Regions from separate parts of the Citrobacter pasteurii genome, predicted to be linked through region 2. Evidence: predicted binding sites of a transcription regulator. Region 2 holds the regulator's gene; each other region holds the start of a gene.
The links. The regulator PurR, encoded in region 2, represses purine synthesis genes. The targets are predictions, from matches to a motif close to CANGCAAACGTTTGCNTG.

Region 1 (7,059 bases), 1.3 Mb from region 2:
CAGCAGGTCGCTCATGTGTACATCGATGGCGTCAAAGCCCGCACGGTGGAAAGCCGCCGCCATTTCGACGTGGGAGTTAACGCCCTGCTCGCGCAGCACGGCCACTTTCGGACGCGCGCCAGTGGCGATGTACGGCGCGGCAATATCTTCGTTGATATCAAACGACAGTTTAACGTTAAGGCCTGGGTCGGCATCGTTGGTTTTAGCGTCGTGTTCCTGATCGGCACACTCCGGGTTGTCGCGCAGACGCTGCATCTGCCAGGTGGTTTCCGCCCACCACATACGCATCGTGGTGCGGCTTTCGCTGAACACCGCATGACCGTCTGCTTCAACCACAAAGCGGTCGCCCTGCACGGCTTGACCCAGATAGTGCACGCAATCGGCCAGGCCATGTTGAGCCAGCAACGCCTCAACCGCGTCACGATCGGCTGCCCGAACCTGAATCACCGCGCCCAGCTCTTCGTTAAACAGCGCCGCCAGACGATCGTCACCCAGAGAGTGAATATCAGCTTCAATACCGCAGTGACCGGTGAAAGCCATTTCCGCCAGCGTAACCAGCAGTCCGCCGTCGGAACGGTCATGGTAGGCCAGCAGCTTACGCTGTGCGACCAGCGCCTGAATGGCGTCGTAGAAGCCTTTCAGCTGCTCTACGTTACGCACATCGGCAGGCTTATCCCCCAGTTGACGGTAAACCTGCGCCAGCGCCGTCGCGCCCAACGCGTTGTGACCAAGACCAAGGTCAATCAGCAACAGGGCGTTGTCTTCAGTAGAAAGCTGCGGGGTAATCGTGTGGCGCACGTCTTCCACGCGGGCAAAGGCGGTGATCACCAGCGACAGCGGCGAGGTCATTTCACGCTGTTCGTTGCCTTCCTGCCAGCGGGTTTTCATCGACATAGAGTCTTTGCCCACCGGAATGGTCAGGCCAAGCGCCGGACATAATTCTTCCCCAACGGCTTTTACCGCTTCGTACAGTCCGGCGTCTTCGCCAGGGTGACCTGCAGCCGCCATCCAGTTGGCCGACAGTTTAATACGTTTGATATCGCCAATCTGCGTTGCCGCAATGTTGGTCAGCGCCTCACCTACAGCCAGACGCGCAGAGGCTGAGAAGTCGAGCAATGCGACTGGCGCGCGCTCGCCGAGAGACATCGCTTCGCCGTAGTAGCTATCGAGGCTTGCGGTAGTGACCGCGCAGTTGGCGACCGGGATCTGCCATGGACCAACCATCTGATCACGCGCCACCATACCGGTAACGGTACGGTCACCGATAGTCACGAGGAACGTTTTCTCCGCGACAGTTGGCAGATGCAGCACGCGGTTAACCGCATCTGCAATCGAGATTTCACTACGATTCAGGGCATCGCCTTTGGCTTTCAGCGTCTGCACATCGCGGGTCATTTTCGGTGTTTTACCCAGCAGCACATCGAGTGGCATGTCGATCGGCTGGTTGTCGAAGTGGCTGTCGCTCAAGGTCAGATGCTGTTCTTCGGTGGCTTCACCGATCACCGCGTACGGCGCGCGCTCGCGCTTACACAGTTCGTCAAACAGCGGTAGCTGATCGGCAGCAACCGCCAGCACGTAGCGCTCCTGGGATTCGTTACACCAGATTTCCAGCGGGCTCATGCCCGGCTCGTCGCTGAGGATGTCACGCAGCTGGAACTTACCGCCGCGGCCGCCATCGCTGACCAGCTCCGGCATGGCGTTAGACAGGCCACCCGCGCCAACGTCATGGATAAACAGGATCGGGTTGGCATCGCCCATCTGCCAGCAGCGGTCGATAACTTCCTGGCAACGACGTTCCATTTCCGGGTTATCACGCTGTACAGAAGCGAAATCAAGATCGGCATCAGACTGGCCAGAAGCCATAGAGGAGGCTGCCCCGCCGCCAAGGCCAATGTTCATCGCCGGGCCGCCGAGGACGATCAGCTTGGCGCCAACGACGATCTCGCCCTTCTGCACGTGATCGGCACGGATGTTACCGATCCCGCCTGCCAGCATGATCGGTTTATGGTAACCGCGCAGCTCTTCGCCGTTATGGCTGTTGACCTTTTCTTCATAGGTGCGGAAGTAGCCGGTCAGCGCCGGGCGACCAAATTCGTTGTTAAACGCCGCGCCGCCCAGCGGGCCTTCAGTCATGATGTCGAGCGCGGTGACAATACGATCCGGCTTACCAAAGTCCTCTTCCCAAGGCTGTTCAAAGCCAGGAATACGCAGGTTGGAGACGGAGAAGCCTACCAGCCCGGCTTTCGGTTTTGCACCACGACCAGTTGCACCCTCATCGCGGATTTCTCCGCCGGAGCCGGTTGCCGCACCTGGCCACGGAGAGATAGCCGTCGGGTGGTTATGAGTTTCTACCTTCATCAGGATGTGGGCTGGTTCCTGATGGAAATCGTAGCGGCCGGTTTTGTGATCGGCAAAATAGCGGCCCACTTCAGAACCTTCCATTACCGCGGCGTTGTCTTTATAGGCAGACAACACGTGGTCCGGCGTGGTTTCGAAGGTATTCTTGATCATCTTGAACAGCGACTTAGGCTGTTGTTTACCGTCGATAATCCAGTCAGCGTTAAAAATCTTGTGGCGGCAGTGCTCGGAGTTAGCCTGCGCAAACATATACAGTTCAATGTCGTTCGGGTTGCGTCCCAGTTTGGTGAACGCATCCTGCAGATAGTCGATTTCGTCTTCCGCCAGCGCCAAACCCAGACGCAGGTTAGCGTCGATCAGCGCCTGACGTCCCTCACCCAGCAGATCAACGCTTAAGACCGGTGCTGGCTGGTGATGAACAAACAGTTTTTCGGCATCGTTCAGCGCAGGGAAAACCGTTTCCATCATGCGATCGTGCAGTTCGTCGGCAACCATCTGCCACTGCTCAGCGGTCAGCGTAGAGGCCTCAACATACCAGGCAATGCCACGTTCCAGACGGCTAATCTGCTGCAGGCCACAGTTGTGGGCAATATCAGTCGCTTTAGAAGACCACGGGGAGATGGTGCCAGGGCGAGGCGTAACCAGCAGCAGTTTGCCTTCAGGGGCGTGGCTGTGAAGAGCAGGACCATATTTCAGCAGACGTGCTAGCTGCGCGTGCTCATCCTCATTCAACGGTGCATTCAGATCGGCAAAATGGACGTACTCGGCGTAAATATTGTGGACCTGGAGGTTGGCAGCCTGAAAACGTGCCAGCAGTTTGTTAATACGGAATGCAGACAGTGCAGGTGAACCACGCAGAATTTCCATCATAAGTCTCTCGTCTTCTAAGCTTTCGGTGTGCCCAAGTGGGGGAAACGGGCGTCATTATAAAGAATCTGGCGCGTCGACGAAACCGTTTGCGTCGAAATAAAATCACAACCATTTCTTATCATCAAATGCGGTCTGGTTTCTGAATAAGTTGCCAACTGGCGCAAGTTTAAGCAAAATGCCGCTCATTAATGACAACTTCACTTCTTAATCAGCACCACAGCAGGCAGAGAAAACGTACGGTTCAGAGAATTAACTAATTGAAAAAATTAAAGATTAATTATCTGTTCATCGGCATATTAACGCTGTTGTTGGCAGCGGCCCTTTGGCCATCTATCCCCTGGTTCGGTAAAGCCGACAATCGTATCGCCGCCATTCAGTCGCGGGGAGAGCTGCGCGTCAGTACCATCGACTCACCGCTCACTTATGCCACGCTTAATGGGAAAAAGTTTGGCCTGGATTACGAACTGACTAAAGCCTTCGCCAACTACCTGGGTGTGAAGCTGAAAATCACCGTACGCCAGAACATCAGCCAGCTTTTTGACGACCTGGATAACGGTAATGCCGATCTGTTAGCCGCAGGCCTGGTCTATAACAGCGAGCGCGTTAAAAATTATCAGCCGGGTCCGACCTACTATTCCGTATCGCAACAACTGGTGTATCGGGTTGGGCAATATCGCCCTCGCAGCCTTGCCAGTGTGACCGATAATCAGCTGACCATAGCCCCGGGACACGTGGTGATAAACGACCTCCAGCAGTTAAAAGAAAAAAAATACCCGGACCTGAGCTGGAACGTTGATGAGAAAAAGGGCACCACTGAACTGCTTGATGATGTTATCGCCGGAAAGCTGGATTACACCATTGCCGATTCCGTTGCCATCAGCTTATACCAGCGCGTTCATCCTGAGCTGGCCGTGGCGCTGGACGTCTCCGACGAACAGCCGGTGACCTGGTTTAGTCGTCTGGACGACGACAACACGCTATCTGCCGCGCTGTTGGATTTCTTTAATACCATGAATGAAGATGGTTCTTTGGCGCGACTGGAAGAGAAGTATCTTGGGCATGGCGATGATTTTGACTATGTCGATACCCGCACCTTTTTGCGCGCCGTAGACAGCGTATTACCGGACCTCAAGCCGCTCTTTGAGAAGTATGCGCAAGAGATAGACTGGCGACTGCTCGCGGCAATATCCTATCAGGAGTCACACTGGGACGCGCAGGCGACTTCCCCGACCGGTGTACGCGGGCTGATGATGCTGACCAAAAATACCGCCCAGAGTCTCGGGCTAACTGATCGTACCGACGCCGAACAAAGCATCAGCGGCGGCGCGCGGTATTTGCAGGACATGATGAGTAAAGTGCCGGATACCGTCCCCGAAGGAGAACGCATCTGGTTTGCACTTGCGGCCTACAACATGGGGTATGCGCACATGCTGGATGCCCGGGCGCTAACGGTGAAAACCAAAGGCAATCCGAACAGTTGGTCCGACGTAAAACAGCGGCTACCGCTGCTCAGCCAAAAGCCGTATTACAACAAGCTGACCTATGGCTATGCGCGTGGCCACGAAGCTTACGCCTATGTGGAAAACATCCGTAAATACCAGATTAGCCTGGTGGGGTATCTGCAGGAGAAAGAAAAACAGGCGCAGGAAACGCAGCAACTGGCTCAGAATTACCCTGCGGTGTCACCGACTGAGCTGTTGGGTAAAGATAAATTTCCACTTTCAGCCTTTCTGACTCAGACGTCGTCAAACTATCTGTCGCACTCCCCTTCTCTGCTGTTTTCAGCACAGAAGAAAGAGGACAAGTAGTCTGGTTGGTATTTACTGATTGGCGGATTTTTTCAGCGCTTTGATTTCCTGCCGACGCATGCGGAAAAAATCACTGAGCAGCGTGGCGCATTCATCCCGTAACACCCCTTCGGTCACCTCAACCCGATGATTCATTCCAGGGTGATGCAGCACATCCATTAATGACCCGGCAGCGCCCGTTTTCGCATCGCGTGCGCCAAAAACCACCCGGCCAATACGACTATGGACCATCGCGCCTGCACACATCACGCACGGCTCCAGAGTGACGTACAGCGTGGCATCTAACAGACGGTAGTTTTGTAGTACCAGGCCGCCCTGACGCAGCGCCATAATCTCAGCGTGAGCAGTCGGATCATGGTGGCCGATCGGACGGTTCCAGCCTTCGCCAATCACGCGGTTGTTATGCACTAATACTGCACCCACCGGGACTTCACGCTCATCCCAGGCGCGTTTAGCCAGCGTTAAGGCGTGACGCATCCAGTATTCGTGGCTAAATTCAACTTCAGACAAAGGGGTTACTCCACCAATAAAAGCGGGCGCATTATACACAGACGCTATCGTTTACTCTATTCGAGTTGTTGCAGCTCTCCGCGCGGCGTGACGCGCCAGCGATGCTGGCAAAAAGAGAGCAACGGATTGTCCTGCTTACTGTCGCTATAGCCGCTGTAAAGAGACAGCGGTGCGCCAATCTGCCGCTCCAGTTGAGTGACTTTCTCATGGCCCAGGCAGCGCAGCGTCAGTACCCACCCGCCGTATCCCCGCGCCATTTTGCTGGCGATCAAATTGACACGCGGTAGCCACGGCGTATCAAAGTAAACCTGCTCGACCAGCGACTGCGGAGAGCCGGTGATAAGCCAAATGTCAGCGTCAGAGCTTAACAGGTAGGTTGTCAGCCGCTGCTGCACGAGCGGAAAGGCCGTCACGTTACTGCGAAACCAGCGCACAAAGTTAGACTGATGCGCTTTCAGACGCGCCTCGCTGCGGCCAAAAGTGCATCCCCACAACAGCAGACTCATTGGCCAGCGGGCGGCTCGCCCTTGTATCAGCAACGCCAGCGCAATCACCGGTAGCAGAGGCAGCACCAGCAACGCGTTCAGCGGCTGGCGGCGCAGCAGATAACGTATAAAACTACCGAACATATCCTGCTGGTGTAACGTGCCATCCAAATCAAAAAAGACAACGCGGCGCTGGTGATTGGTCAAACCTTAGTCCTCTGGATCGTTGAACCCCAATAGCCAGGTAAACAGGAACCCGGCGATAACTGCTACCAAATAGCCTAACAGATAGAACATCACTTTTCCGGCAACAATCGTCAGTGCCAGCGGTAATCCAGAGATGCCAAAGGTGATAACCGTCGCCACCTTCCAGTAGCTAATCAGCGCCCCACCTACCGCTCCGCCAAGGCAGGCACCGATAAACGGTCTACCTAACGGCAGCGTGACGCCAAAAATCAGCGGCTCGCCAATGCCCAGCAACCCAACCGGCAGCGCACCTTTGATCACTTTTTTAAGCCGTGCGTTACGGGTTTTCATCAGTACGGCAATGGAAGCACCAATTTGTCCGACGCCAGCCATCGCCAGGATAGGAAAGAGCGCGTTATAACCATGCGCCTGTACCAGTTCAACGTGGATCGGCACCAACCCCTGATGAAGTCCGGTGAGCACCAACGGCAGGAAAGTCCCAGCCAGCACAGCGCCTACCAGGAAACCGCCGCGATCGATAGCCCAGGATGCGCCGTGAGCAATAGACTCAGAAATCCAGCCGCCAAGCGGTTGCAGCGCCACAATGGCGATTGTCCCGGTAATAAGGGTGGTCAGCAGTGGGTTGAGGATTAGCTCCAGCGATTCCGGCAACAGCTCGCGGAATTTGCGTTCGATCCAACACATCAACGCCACCACCAGCAGCACCGCGATCACCCCGCCGCGCCCCGGCTGCAACGCTTCGCCAAACAGCGTGATTTGCGCCAGTTGCGGACTGGAGAGGATCCCCGCCATCACCCCGCCCATCGCCAGGGAACCACCGA
Region 2 (7,059 bases):
AACCTGATTTTCCACCTGCTATTGTGCACAGCAGAGATGTCTTAATTGAGTTCAGGAGTTACAGGTATGTTTACGGGTATTGTGCAGGGCACCGCGAAACTGGTGTCGATTGATGAAAAACCAAATTTTCGCACGCATGTAGTGGAGTTACCTGAATACATGTTGGATGGGCTGGAGACCGGCGCATCGGTGGCACACAACGGCTGTTGTCTGACGGTGACCGAAATTAACGGTAACCAGATAAGCTTCGATCTGATGAAAGAGACGCTGCGAATCACCAATTTGGGTGACCTGAAAGTCGGGGAGCTGGTCAACGTTGAACGTGCGGCAAAATTCAGCGATGAGATCGGCGGACATCTGATGTCAGGCCATATTATGACTACCGCTGAAGTATCCAAAATCCTGACCTCTGAAAATAATCGTCAGTTATGGTTTAAAGTTCAGGATCCGTCGCTGATGAAATATATCCTGTACAAAGGCTTTATCGGTATTGACGGTATTAGCCTGACGGTAGGCGAAGTCACACCGACACGCTTTTGCGTGCATTTGATCCCGGAAACCCTGGAACGTACGACGCTTGGCAAGAAAAAACTGGGGGCGCGAGTCAATATCGAAATCGACCCGCAAACACAGGCCGTTGTTGATACGGTTGAACGTGTATTGGCCGCACGTGAAAGCGCTATGAGTAATGTTACTGGCGAAGCGGGCATTTAAATCGGAATAAAAAGCCCCCGGTAGTTCGGGGGCGATGCTGTCTAACGGGGAACACGGAGCCCGTGTTCAACGCCACGAGAGAACACAACCTGCCACAGCTGGATGTCGCGCGCGCGAAATGCGCCAGCACAGGCATTCAGGTAATAACTGAACATCCGTTTAAAGCGTTCACTATAGTTGTCGGCAATTTCTGGCCAGGTGGTCATGAAACGCTCATGCCAGGCCATCAGGGTGGTATCGTAATCCGCACCAAAGTTATGCCAGTCTTCCATCACGAAATGTGGCTCGCTGGCGTTGGCAATCTGACGAACTGACGGTAAACAGCCGTTCGGGAAGATGTATTTATTGATCCACGGATCAACATTATTGTCGGTTTTTTTAGAGCCGATGGTATGTAGCAAAAAAAGACCGTCTTGCTTTAAATTACGGTCAACAACGTCAAAATAGGTGTTGTAATTTTTCGGTCCCACATGCTCAAACATACCGACGGAAACGATACGGTCAAACCGGTCATTGAGGTCACGGTAGTCCTGCAGCAAAATCGTGACATCCAGCCCTTCACAGCGCGTCTGCGCCATTTTTTGCTGTTCTGCCGAGATAGTCACGCCAGTCACGCTCACCCCGTATTGTGACGCCATGAACTGGGACAAGCCTCCCCAGCCGCAGCCAATATCGAGTACGCGCATACCTGGTTTCAATTGCAATTTCTCGGCAATCATTTTTAACTTCGCCTGCTGGGCAGATTCCAGGGTATCGGCATCTTTCCAGTAGGCGCAGGAATATTGCATGTAGGGATCAAGCATGCGGGTAAAGAGATCGTTGCCAAGATCGTAGTGTTCCTTGCCAACGACCCAGGCACGTTTTTTGGTTTGTAAATTAAACAGACGGGCCGTTGCGATACGTAGCGTATCTCTGAAGTGGCGGGGGAGTTGGCTTTCAAGACCTGCACGCAGGACTTTGTTAAAAAACATATCCAGCCGATCGCATTCCCACCAGCCGTCCATATAACTTTCACCTAAACCCAACGATCCTTCCTGTAACACGCGTCTGAAAAAGTCGGGGTTTTTAACGCGAATATCTGCCGGTGCCGGGCCATTAATGGTAATGCCTGCACGGCTCAATAACTCATTGGTGATTCGGTACCAGTCATCATCCGGTACGCTGACGTCTTCTATACATGATGAACTCATAGCTTCTCCATCACTGGTCGGTGATCAGAACCTTAAAACAGCGTAGACGCTTTTTTGGGCTTTGTGAGAAATCTCACGGATTTAATCCGCGAATCTATAATCCGACGTAGAACAGAGGAAGGGAGAAACCCTTGCCGAAAAGGCCATCCATGGAAAAACGGGAACCTGCTTGTTCCCGTTACTCTATAAATCTTATCGTTTTATTAACAACCAAAAATTAGTATAGGCCTGAATTTTTGGCTATTCAACCGATAATTGTTAGCGGACTAACTAAGTGCCCACAGCAATGATTAATGTGACTCGCCGTGTGCAATTTGCGCGCTCTCATCCGGCAAGGATGTGTTCTCAGCCTGTGACTGCATTTTGTACCCTACGGCCGCCAGTAGCACCGTAGTCAGCATCACGCTGGTGGTGGTGAGCAGCGGGGTGGCGATCAGCCAGGAAACTACAAGGCTTGCCAGGAAGCATAACCCCAGTTGCAGCGTATTCTGCAATGCGGCTGCGCGTCCTGTCGCCTGCGGGAACGGCCGTAATGCCTGAGCGACAACGATAGGGTAGATTGCCCCGTTGGCAATCGCCATCACGCAGAATGGGATCAGGATTTCAGCCAGAGCAACATGGTGAATAAAGCCGGTCGCCCAGGTCGCTACGACGCTAATGGCATACAGGATAAGTAACCATGGCAGCAGCTGGCGACCCTGCCATTTTTGCAGTGCCGCGCGGCAGCCGTAACCCCCGATCAAAAATGCAATAGTTTGCGGAACATAGCTCAGACCAATCACTGCCGGGCTGTAGCCCATTTCGCTGAGGATGAACGGGGAGCCCGTCAGCCATGCGAAGAAGCTCGCGGAACAGGCGGCATAAATCAATACGTTCCCACGATAGATTTTCGAGCGCAGCAGGGTGGCGAATGTCAGTTTATCCTGGCTGTCGTCGCGCGCTTTAGTCGTTGGTTTTAAGCGCAGAGCCGGCAGCATCAGGATCAGGGTAATCGCAAAAAGGGTGGCAAAAATGGCCTGCCAGGAAAAATGTACCAGGATCCAACTGCCTAATAACGGTGCAAGTGCAGGAGACAATCCAACCAGCGGCATAATGGTGGCAAAGATACGGTTTACTTTTTGTGACGGATAATAATCGGTGACCAGCGCCTGCCAGATAACCGATGCCGCACAAACCCCAACGGCCTGGACAAAGCGTAGTACCAGCAGGCCTGTGGCGTTTTCAACCCACAGCATGCCCAGACTACCCAGAGCAAAGATAGATAAACCCAGCAGCAAAATCGGTTTGCGACCATAGTGGTCGGAGAGTGGCCCCCACAAAAGTTGTGCGACGGCAAATCCCGCTAAGAACAAACTAAGGCTGGCACTCACGGCAGAGGCGGGTGTCTGTAAATCGGACTGAATTGCGGCGAAGGCGGGCAGATACATATCTGTTGCCAGAAAGCCGAGCACGCTAAGACCCGCCAGCCAGACTAAAAACCCTTTCCCAGGTTGCATCATCATTTCTCTTTTTTAAGCAGTAGAACAATGCCGCTGAGTGTAGTGAGTGAAATTCTTGCTGTGAAACGCTAATATTTGTTTACTGATTTCAAATTTTTTGCAGGCAGAATATGTGGTCGGAATATTCACTTGAGGTGGTTGATGCGGTGGCGCGCAACGGTAGCTTTAGTTCCGCAGCTCAGGAGTTGCACCGCGTACCTTCGGCGGTAAGCTACACTGTGCGTCAACTGGAAGAATGGCTGGCTGTGCCTCTTTTTGAACGTCGTCATCGGGACGTGGAATTAACGCCTGCTGGCGCGTGGTTTTTAAAAGAAGGCCGGTCTGTTATCAAAAAAATGCAGATCACCCGTCAGCAATGTCAACAAATCGCCAATGGCTGGCGAGGACAACTGGCGATTGCGGTAGATAATATTGTGCGTCCAGAACGGACCCGACAGATGATTGTGGATTTCTACCGCCATTTCGATGATGTAGAACTTCTGGTCTTTCAGGAGGTGTTTAATGGCGTCTGGGACGCGCTTTCGTATGGTCGCGTGGAGTTAGCTATCGGAGCAACGCAGGCCATTCCGGTAGGGGGGCGCTATACGTTCCGGGATATGGGAATGCTGAGCTGGAGTTGCGTGGTGGCCAGTCATCATCCGTTGGCGGCAATGCCAGGACCGCTCAGTGACGATACGTTGCGCAACTGGCCATCGCTGGTACGCGAAGATACGTCCCGCACACTGCCGAAACGTATTACATGGCTGCTGGACAACCAAAAACGCGTCGTTGTGCCTGACTGGGAATCCTCGGCTACCTGCTTGTCAGCCGGACTCTGTGTCGGGATGGTGCCGACGCATTTTGCAAAACCGTGGATCGATGGCGGTAAATGGGTGGCGTTACAGCTGGAAAATCCGTTCCCGGATGCCGCTTGTTGCCTGACCTGGCAGCAGAATGATACGTCGCCTGCACTGAGCTGGTTACTGGACTACCTGGGGGATAGTGAGACGCTGAATAAAGAGTGGCTGCGGGAGCCGGATGAGGCTCCCACACAACAGTCTTAACGACGATAATCGCGGAATGGACCGTCGGCAACGGAACGACGCTCTATCAGGCGTGGGTGCACCTCGATAGACTGCGACTCTTCACGTTTATTCACGATTCGGTCTAACAGCATGTTGAAGGCCGTTTCACCCAGTGAATCTTTTGGCTGATGGATGGTTGTCAGCGCAGGGGTGAAGTAACGGGCGTTGCGCACGTTATCGTAACCGATAACTGAGATATCCTGCGGTACGCGCAGCCCCATCTCGTCTGCAGCACACAGCGCACCCATCGCCATAATATCGCCACCACAGAATACGGCGGTTGGGCGATGCGACTGGGAGATGATTTGCTGCATAGCGCGGTAGCCGGATTCAGGTTCGAAATCACCCTGCACAATCCAGTTTTCGGGGACTTTAATCAGCGCTTCTTCCATCGCTTTCATGAAGCCAGCCAGGCGGCCTGCGCCGGTATTACGCTCCATAGGTCCCGGGATCACGCCGATCTCACGATGACCGCGTTCAATCAGATACCGGCCCGCCATGTAACCGCCTTCGAAGGCGTTATCAATGACGGTATCGGTAAAGTCGGCTTTGGCCTCGCCCCAGTCCATGACCACCATCGGGATATGGCGATACTCTTCGAGCATGGAAAGCAGTGATTCCGGATACTCTGAACACATTACCAACAGGCCATCAACGCGCTTTTGCGCCATCATCGACAGATAAGCCTGCTGTTTTTCGAGACTGTTCCAGGCGTTGCCCAGAATCAGCGTGTAGCCTTTCTGGAAACAATTTTTTTCAACTGCCTCAATAATTTCAGCGAAATAGGCCGCTTCGCTGCTGGTTGCCAACAAACCGATCGATTTGGTGTGATTCACCTTCAGGCTACGCGCTACTGCGCTCGGAGAATAGTGCAGTTCTTTAATCGCTGCCCAGACAGCGTTGCGCGTTTCTTCCGCGACAAAGCGCGTTTTGTTAATTACGTGTGATACGGTTGTAGTGGAAACGTTTGCTCGCTTCGCTACATCTTTAATAGTTGCCATTACATCTCACTCCAGACCATATCCTAAGCTCCTGAGAATACTCCAGGTAAACGTTTGCCTTCACACACCCTCAACGCAACGTCAGGGTTGCGGCACGCCGGGAAAACGACACGGAACGTCAGGAAGGGGTCAATGGCCGGTACGCTAATCAAGTAAGCGTGGAATTTTGTCTGATCTTAACGAAAAGGGGAAGAGTTAAAAGCAGTTATCAATATAAATCGTGAGAGATTTTTGCTTTCAAGTGTGTAAAAATGCGCAATATCACTTTTTGTGTGGGAATAAAAAGGAGAAAACTTGATGAGCACCGATCTGAAATTTTCGTTAGTGACGACCATAATTGTTCTGGGCCTGATTGTCGCGGGTGGCCTGACTGCAGCACTGCACTGATTTCCCCCGAGGGAGTTCGCTCTCCCTCATCCTTTCTGCTTACCTTTTTCGTCCTATTTTTTGCAAATAAGCAAAAGTCTTTTGCAGTTTTGTTAACTTTATTAATTTTGCGATCAATGTCATGCTTTTGACTCTTATGATGTGTCGTGCCAAGGCTCGACGTTACGGAGTCGATAGATGAAAATAAATTATCCTTTACTGGCGCTGGCGATCGGAGCGTTTGGCATTGGCACCACCGAATTTTCTCCCATGGGATTGTTACCCGTCATTGCCAAAGGCGTGGATGTTTCAATTCCGGCAGCAGGGATGTTAATCAGCGCGTATGCGGTAGGCGTGATGGTTGGCGCACCGCTGATGACATTACTTCTGTCCCATCGTGCGCGTCGCAATGCGCTTATCTTCCTGATGGCCATTTTTACGTTGGGTAATGTGCTTTCGGCGATATCTCCGGATTACACGACGCTGATGCTGTCGCGCATTTTGACCAGTCTTAACCACGGGGCATTTTTTGGCCTCGGTTCGGTTGTGGCGGCAAGCGTTGTCCCCAAACATAAACAGGCCAGCGCCGTTGCGACGATGTTTATGGGGTTAACTATCGCGAATATTGGCGGTGTTCCCGCGGCAACCTGGCTTGGGGAAACCATCGGCTGGCGAATGTCCTTTATGGCGACGGCGGGACTGGGTGTTATCGCGATGGTCAGCCTGTTCTTCTCGTTACCGCAAGGCGGGGCTGGTGAGCGCCCTGATGTGCGCAAAGAACTGGCGGTGTTAATGCGTCCACAAGTGGTGTCAGCTTTACTGACGACCGTTCTGGGGGCCGGTGCGATGTTTACGCTTTATACCTACATCTCACCCGTGCTGCATAGCATTACTCATGCTACGCCGGCGTTTGTCACCGGTATGCTGGTGCTGATTGGCGTTGGGTTCTCTATCGGTAACTATCTGGGCGGTAAACTGGCTGACCGTTCGGTTAACGGTACACTGAAAGGCTTTTTACTGTTGCTGATGATGATTATGCTGGCGATACCTTTCCTTGCTCGTAATGAGCTGGGTGCGGCCGTGAGTATGGTGGTGTGGGGCGCAGCAACGTTTGCGGTGGTTCCGCCGCTGCAGATGCGTGTGATGCGCGTTGCCAGCGAGGCACCTGGATTGTCATCGTCAGTTAATATTGGCGCGTTTAATCTGGGGAATGCCCTGGGAGCGG
Region 3 (7,059 bases), 600 kb from region 2:
GGGTGATTACGATCGTATCACCAAACTGGCTCGCGAAGCGGTTGAAGGCGCGAAGCAGTAAGCTATCAACGTGTAAACCGAAGGCCCGATAAGAGGCGTTAGCGCCACTATCGGGCTTTGCCGGATGGGAGGATACTGCCTCATCCGGTTTACGGAGCCGGTTTTAACCTGCCACGATTACCTGTGAAGCCGCGTTTTTCGCGCGATCAACCGCTTCTTCAACACTTTCTGCAGTTGCCAGCACGACACCTAAACGACGCGTACCGTCGATTTCGGGTTTACCAAACAGACGTATCTGCAAACCTGCGCCAACGGCAGCATCCACATTATCAAAGGTAACGTTTTGGCTGCATAGCTGCGGCAGGATCACCGCTGACGCTGACGGCCCATACTGGCGGATTGCGCCAACGGGAAGACCAAGGAATGCACGCACGTGCAGGGCAAACTCGGACAGATCCTGAGAAATCAGCGTCACCATACCCGTGTCGTGCGGGCGAGGGGATACTTCGCTGAAAATCACCTCGTCACCGCAGACAAACAGTTCGACCCCAAACAGCCCGTGGCCGCCCAGTGCCAGCACCACCTTACGGGCAATCTCCTGCGCGCGCGCCAGAGCCAGTTCACTCATCTGCTGCGGCTGCCAGGATTCGCGATAGTCGCCGTCTTCCTGGCGATGACCTACCGGCGCGCAGAAATGCACACCATCAACAGCGCTGACGGTAAGCAGGGTGATTTCAAAATCGAAATTCACCACGCCTTCGATGATAACACGCCCGGCGCCAGCTCGCCCGCCCTGTTGGGCATAGTTCCAGGCTTCGGTTAGCTGTTCGGCGGAGCGGATAAAGCTCTGGCCTTTACCGGAAGAACTCATTACCGGTTTTACGATGCAGGGATAACCGATTTCGTCCACGGCCTCGCGAAAACGCATTTCACTGTCGGCGAAGCGGAAAGATGATGTCGGTAAAGATAACTCATCGGCGGCGAGGCGACGGATGCCTTCCCGGTTCATGGTCAGTTGAGTCGCGCGGGCGCAAGGCACTACGTTCAGGCCTTCCTGCTCCAGTTTTACCAGCATATCTGTGGCGATGGCTTCAATTTCTGGCACGATAAAATGCGGTTTTTCATGCCCGACAACCTGGCGTAATGCATCACCATCCAACATGTTGATGACGTAGGAACGATGAGCAACGTGCATCGCTGGTGCGTCGGGGTAACGATCCACGGCAATGACTTCCACACCCAGGCGTTGGCATTCAATCGCCACTTCTTTACCCAGTTCACCTGAACCTAATAACATCACACGCGTTGCTGCAGGACGCAGTGCTGTGCCTAATAACGTCATAAATTAATCCCCTGTTTTAACTGGGCGCAGTATATACGAAAACGTTTGCGTCTGTCTTTATTACCAGGTTGATTTCAGTGATGAAAAAGAATATGCTGTATATAAATACAGGTAATTTAAGAGGCTGCAAAAATGGCGGTTGAAGTTAAATACGTAGTCATTCGGGAAGGTGAGGAAAAAATGTCGTTTACCAGCAAAAAGGAAGCCGATGCGTATGACAAGATGCTCGATACAGCCGACCTGCTCGACACATGGCTGGAACAATCACCGGTAGCGCTGGAAGATGAGCAGCGTGAAGCGCTTTCTCTGTGGCTGGCTGAGCAAAAAGAGGTGCTGAGCGCCATCCTCAAAAACGGCAAGCTGCCTTCTCCACAGGTAGTCGACAACGACGCATCTGCTGAGGATGATACCCAGGCGGCCTGAAGCGACTTGCGCTCCTGATATTTTGTACCATGCTTTTCCCTGAATCATTGTGCAATCTCTGACAGCCTTCACACCGCAGGTCTGCGGTCTGAAGGTCGAAGGGGAGATAAGGAGAAAAGAATGTATAAAAAAAGAGCGTTATTGAGCCTGCTGTTGTTATCTGCCTGCGCATCAGTATTTGCGGCGAATACGGAAAGTAAGACAGTTCAGTTTCCAAACTGTGAAGGTCTGGACGCTGATGGTATTGCGGCTAGCGTCAAACGTGACTACCTGCAGAATCGCATTGTGCGCTGGGCCGACGATCAAAAGAAACTCGGTCAGCTTGACCCGGTAGCATGGGCCAATCCACAGGATATTGTCGGTAAAGACGGGCAGTGGACAGTCCCCTTCACCGTGCGCGGCAAAAGCAGCGACATTCACTATCAGGTAAAGCTTGATTGCAAAGCCGGCACAGCCGATTACCAGGTGCGTCAGTAGCTGAATTTGCACATCTTTTGATGACCTGAACACTTCCTGACATCCCCTCGGGTACGCTTTGATGATTATTCGTCTGTACTTGAGGGGCAAAATGGCTAACTGGCTGAATCAACTACAATCTCTTCTTGGGCAAAAAGCATCATCTGCGTCATCTTCCGGTGAACAAGGGCTAAGCAAACTGCTGGTGCCTGGCGCGCTAGGCGGTCTGGCAGGATTACTGGTTGCTAACAAATCCTCACGAAAATTACTCAGTAAATACGGCACCAGCGCGCTTTTGGTTGGCGGTGGGGCGGTTGCCGGTACGGTGTTATGGAACAAGTACAAAGATAAGGTTCGTGCGGCGCATCAGGGCGAACCACAATTTGGTGCGCAGAGCTCGCCGCTGGATGAGCGAACTGAGCGTCTGATCCTGGCGCTGGTCTTTGCGGCGAAAAGCGATGGGCATATCGATGCGAAAGAGCGTGCTGCCATTGAACACCAACTTCGTGAAGCGGGAGTCGAAGAGCAGGGGCGTGTTCTGATTGAACGTGCGATTGAACAACCACTCGATCCTCAGCGTCTGGCTCAGGGGATCCGTAATGAAGAAGAAGCACTGGAAATCTACTTCCTGAGCTGTGCGGCGATTGATATTGACCACTTTATGGAGCGCAGTTATCTGAATGCATTGGGTGATGCGTTAAAGATCCCGCAGGATGTTCGTGAAGGGATTGAACAGGATCTTAAGGAACAAAAACAGGCCCTGCCGGGTTAAATAGTTACTGCTAAGACGCATGTTTTGCTTGCATCATTGCTGACTTTTGCCACCCTTATAGAATGTTTAAGCAAAAGAACAATGACATGCTACCTAAAGCTCCTCGTATTCCCCACACCATGACGCAGCATGGCGATACGCGCGTTGATAATTATTACTGGTTGCGAGATGACACCCGCTCGCAGCCAGAAGTACTGAATTACCTGCAACAAGAAAATGCATATGGCCGCCAGGTGATGGCTTCGCAGCAAGCTTTGCAGGATCGTGTTCTGAAAGAGATTATCGACCGTATTCCCCCTCAGGATGTGTCTGCACCGTATGTGAAAAATGGGTACCGCTATCGCCATCTCTATGAACCGGGGTGTGAATATGCCATTTATCAACGCCAGTCTGCCCTCAGTGAAGAATGGGATGAATGGGTTACCTTGCTGGATGGAAACCAGCGTGCAGCCCATAGCGAATTCTATACATTGGGTGGTCTGGCAATATCACCGGATAATACCATTATGGCGCTGGCAGAGGATTATCTGTCTCGTCGGCAATATGGCGTGCGTTTTCGCAACTTACAAACGGGTAACTGGTACCCGGAGGTACTTGAAAACGTCGAGCCGGAATTAGTCTGGGCAAACGACTCCCAGACTTTCTATTATGTCCGCAAGCATGAAACCACATTGCTGCCGTATCAGGTCTGGCGGCATACTGTCGGTTCACCATCCTCCGATGATGGGCTGGTGTATGAAGAGGCTGATGATATGTTTTATGTCAGCCTGCATAAAACCACCTCACAGCACTATGTTGTTATTCATATTGCGAGTGCAACCACCAGTGAGGTTCTGCTCATTGATGCAGAACTGGCTGATGCCGAGCCGCTGGTCTTTTTGGCGCGTCGAAAAGACCATGAATACAGTCTCGATCACTATCAACACGCGTTTTATCTGCGTTCAAACCGTCAGGGTAAAAACTTCGGTCTGTATCGTACCCGTGTTCGGGACGAACACGCCTGGGAGACGCTAATCCCAGCGCGTGACAGTGTCATGCTGGAGGGTTTTACGCTATTCACCGACTGGCTGGTGGTGGAAGAACGACAACAGGGGTTAACCAGCCTGCGGCAGATCAATCGCAAAACGCGCGAAGTAATAGGGATTGCCTTTGACGATCCCGCCTACGTGACCTGGCTGGCTTATAATCCTGAACCGGAGACATCGCGCCTGCGCTATGGCTACTCCTCCATGACTACGCCGGACACGCTGTTTGAACTGGATATGGATACTGGCGAGCGCCGCGTACTTAAGCAGACTACAGTCCCCGGCTTTGACGCCGCAAATTACCGCAGTGAACACGTGTGGATAACCGCGCGCGATGGTACAGAGGTGCCTGTCTCGCTGGTCTACCATAAGCAGCATTTCCGTAAAGGGAAAAATCCATTATTGGTGTATGGCTATGGCTCATATGGCGCAAGCATGGACGCTGATTTCAGCAGCAGCCGCTTAAGCTTATTGGATCGCGGCTTTGTGTACGCGATAGCCCACGTGCGCGGTGGCGGTGAATTGGGGCAGCAATGGTATGAAGATGGGAAATTTCTGTGCAAGAAAAATACCTTCAATGACTATCTCGACGTCTGCGATGCACTGCTCAAACTGGGTTACGGCTCACCTTCATTGTGTTATGGGATGGGAGGAAGCGCCGGAGGGATGCTGATGGGGGTTGCCATCAACGAACGTCCGACACTTTTTCACGGCGTTATTGCCCAGGTGCCGTTTGTCGATGTGGTGACCACCATGCTGGATGAGTCAATTCCACTGACAACTGGTGAGTTTGAAGAGTGGGGCAATCCGCAGGACAAAGAGTATTACACCTACATGAAAAGCTACAGCCCCTACGATAACGTCACCGCACAGGATTATCCGCATCTGTTGGTTACCACAGGGTTACACGATTCCCAGGTGCAATACTGGGAACCGGCGAAGTGGGTGGCGAAACTGCGTGAAATGAAAACAGACGATCATCTGCTGCTATTGTGTACGGATATGGACTCCGGGCACGGCGGTAAATCCGGGCGCTATAAATCCTATGAAGGTGTGGCCCTCGAGTTCGCTTTTTTAATTGGTCTTGCGCAGGGAACACTGCCCGGTCAGGCGGCAACTCAGGCGTTATCCAGATAGTGTTTCAGCGTTAGGCGCAATTCCGGGCTCATATTATCAAGGTTATTAAACAGCCAGCGCAGATAGCCCGGATCGCGTTCAGCGACTTCAGATACCGGTTTCCCGCGGTATTTTCCGAAGGTAAATGTGGTTAGCAACGCAGGACGACCGGTGACATCGGCCATTTGCTCCGGGGTCCAGCCGGACGTCTTCATAATGTCGATCAGCAGTGCCGCCGTGATGTAGCAGTCATAAAGCGCGCGGTGGTGGTGCAGACCTGACGGCGTCTGGACGCTCAGCTTGCGGGATTTATAGAGCGCCATATTGCTGTATTTGATCCCCGGCCACAGGCGGCGGGAAAGCTTCATGGTGCAAATCCATTCCCCCGGCATTTCGGGTAACACACGCCGATCAAAACTGGCGTTATGCGCCACGTACCACTTGCTGCCGTAATAGTGCGGGATGACATCTTCAATCCATGGTTTATCCGCTACCATCGCTTCAGTGATGTGATGGATAGCCATGGCTTGTGGACTGATGGGACGGTCAGGACGCACCAGATGGCTCATGGGATTGACGATCGTTCCGTCAACGACATCGACAGACGCAATCTCAACAATGCCTCCCTGCAGACCACAGGTTTCTGTATCTATTATGCGCAACATGCCGGGCTCCAGACCAAAAACGACTAGCGTAATGGAATGATATCACCTTGCCAACCCCGTGGCGTGCGTTGTCCGGTTAACAGTAACGAACCGCTGTCGGCGCGTACAATTAACCGACCACGTTCATCCCACAATGCGCTGCTGCCACGTGCATTGGCCATCAGCACCGCAATGGCGAATTTATGTGAAAAACTTTGCAGGCGCGAAGCGGAAGAGAGCAATTCTGGTTCGCTGACGGACTGACAGGTTGTGAACAGCGAAAATGTCGGGTCGATATCAATACCTTCCGGCTGACTGTCGACAACGCTGATGGCATTTTGTTGCCTGGCGATACAGGCGCCATGGCTTTGATGAAACATTAACGGCGAGGTCATCCAGGGAGAGAAAAGCGCTATTCCCTTCACAAAGCGATCGCGATGCTCTACCGACAACCCGGCAATGATGGTCATACGATACGTGGCCGCGGCGTGGGCGAGAGGTTGCAATAACTCTTCATCGGGCGGGGCTGGGAGAGTGTCGTCTTCGTCCACACATCCCAACAGGGACAATGATGGAAAAACCAACAATTCGCATTGGCATTTAGCCGCAGCCTGAATGAACTGCAAATGATGGGCGACGTGTTCGCTTAATGAACGTTGAAGTGGTTCGTACTGCGCTGCTGCAATTTTCCAGTGTGACATAATGATTTCCTTTTCATAGTGTCTACAACCATCCTTAAATAGTAGATTAAGAATGTACTTATACTGTAGCAGGCATCATGTAAGGAATTGTAACTTAATATAAGGTTTATTTAACTTTAGGCTCGTAAGGTAAACGTGACAGGGAAACGGAAGCTAAACGGTGCGCGATCAGGCGTTCACGGAACCAGTCGCGTAAATGTGCAGGCTGTTCACGCTCGACAACTTCAGCAACGACAGGCATGTTGTAGCGCTCTTTAAATGCGACGCCTGCTGCAGCCAGATCGACGTTAACTTTATCCATTTCGGCTTGCTCAAGTTTGGCCAGATTAATATTCATACGTTTTTCCTCATCTCTCCATTGGCGCGCAAAAGTTACTAAGAGTGCGCATTAATGGCAAGCCTGAAATGATGATTCTCGACTCGATCATTGTAGAAGGTTATTCTCTATAGATTAGACATAACAAAAAGGAATAGTTGATATGGCTTCATCTGCATCTATGCTTCGCAGCGCTCTCATCGTACTCGCCAGCGTGCTGGCAACGCCCGCCGCCCTGGCGCATGCTCACCTGACAAAACAAAA

Region 1: a site for PurR is predicted at 3,304-3,321, ahead of purL (phosphoribosylformylglycinamidine synthase). Genes of this name have one in related genera too.
Region 3: a site for PurR is predicted at 1,377-1,394, ahead of purT (formate-dependent phosphoribosylglycinamide formyltransferase). Genes of this name have one in related genera too.

The regions. Positions count from the first base shown of each region.
Region 1 is NZ_CP077262.1:1,608,833-1,615,891, reverse strand. It holds gene purL (phosphoribosylformylglycinamidine synthase) at 1-3,228, opposite strand, end outside; gene mltF (membrane-bound lytic murein transglycosylase MltF) at 3,486-5,036, shown strand; gene tadA (tRNA adenosine(34) deaminase TadA) at 5,049-5,513, opposite strand; gene yfhb (phosphatidylglycerophosphatase C) at 5,603-6,238, opposite strand; gene I6L54_RS07845 (PTS transporter subunit EIIC) at 6,242-7,059, opposite strand, start outside.
Region 2 is NZ_CP077262.1:2,926,677-2,933,735, reverse strand. It holds gene I6L54_RS14325 (riboflavin synthase) at 67-714, shown strand; gene cfa (cyclopropane fatty acyl phospholipid synthase) at 756-1,904, opposite strand; gene punC (purine nucleoside transporter PunC) at 2,195-3,400, opposite strand; gene punR (DNA-binding transcriptional activator PunR) at 3,514-4,446, shown strand; gene purR (HTH-type transcriptional repressor PurR) at 4,443-5,468, opposite strand; gene cydH (cytochrome bd-I accessory subunit CydH) at 5,766-5,855, shown strand; gene I6L54_RS14295 (MFS transporter) at 6,033-7,059, shown strand, end outside.
Region 3 is NZ_CP077262.1:2,330,686-2,337,744, forward strand. It holds gene kdgA (bifunctional 4-hydroxy-2-oxoglutarate aldolase/2-dehydro-3-deoxy-phosphogluconate aldolase) at 1-61, shown strand, start outside; gene purT (formate-dependent phosphoribosylglycinamide formyltransferase) at 164-1,342, opposite strand; gene yebG (DNA damage-inducible protein YebG) at 1,475-1,765, shown strand; gene yebF (protein YebF) at 1,886-2,242, shown strand; gene I6L54_RS11360 (tellurite resistance TerB family protein) at 2,334-2,993, shown strand; gene ptrB (oligopeptidase B) at 3,080-5,155, shown strand; gene exoX (exodeoxyribonuclease X) at 5,137-5,799, opposite strand; gene I6L54_RS11375 (carbon-nitrogen hydrolase family protein) at 5,823-6,479, opposite strand; gene I6L54_RS11380 (DNA polymerase III subunit theta) at 6,586-6,816, opposite strand; gene yobA (CopC domain-containing protein YobA) at 6,959-7,059, shown strand, end outside.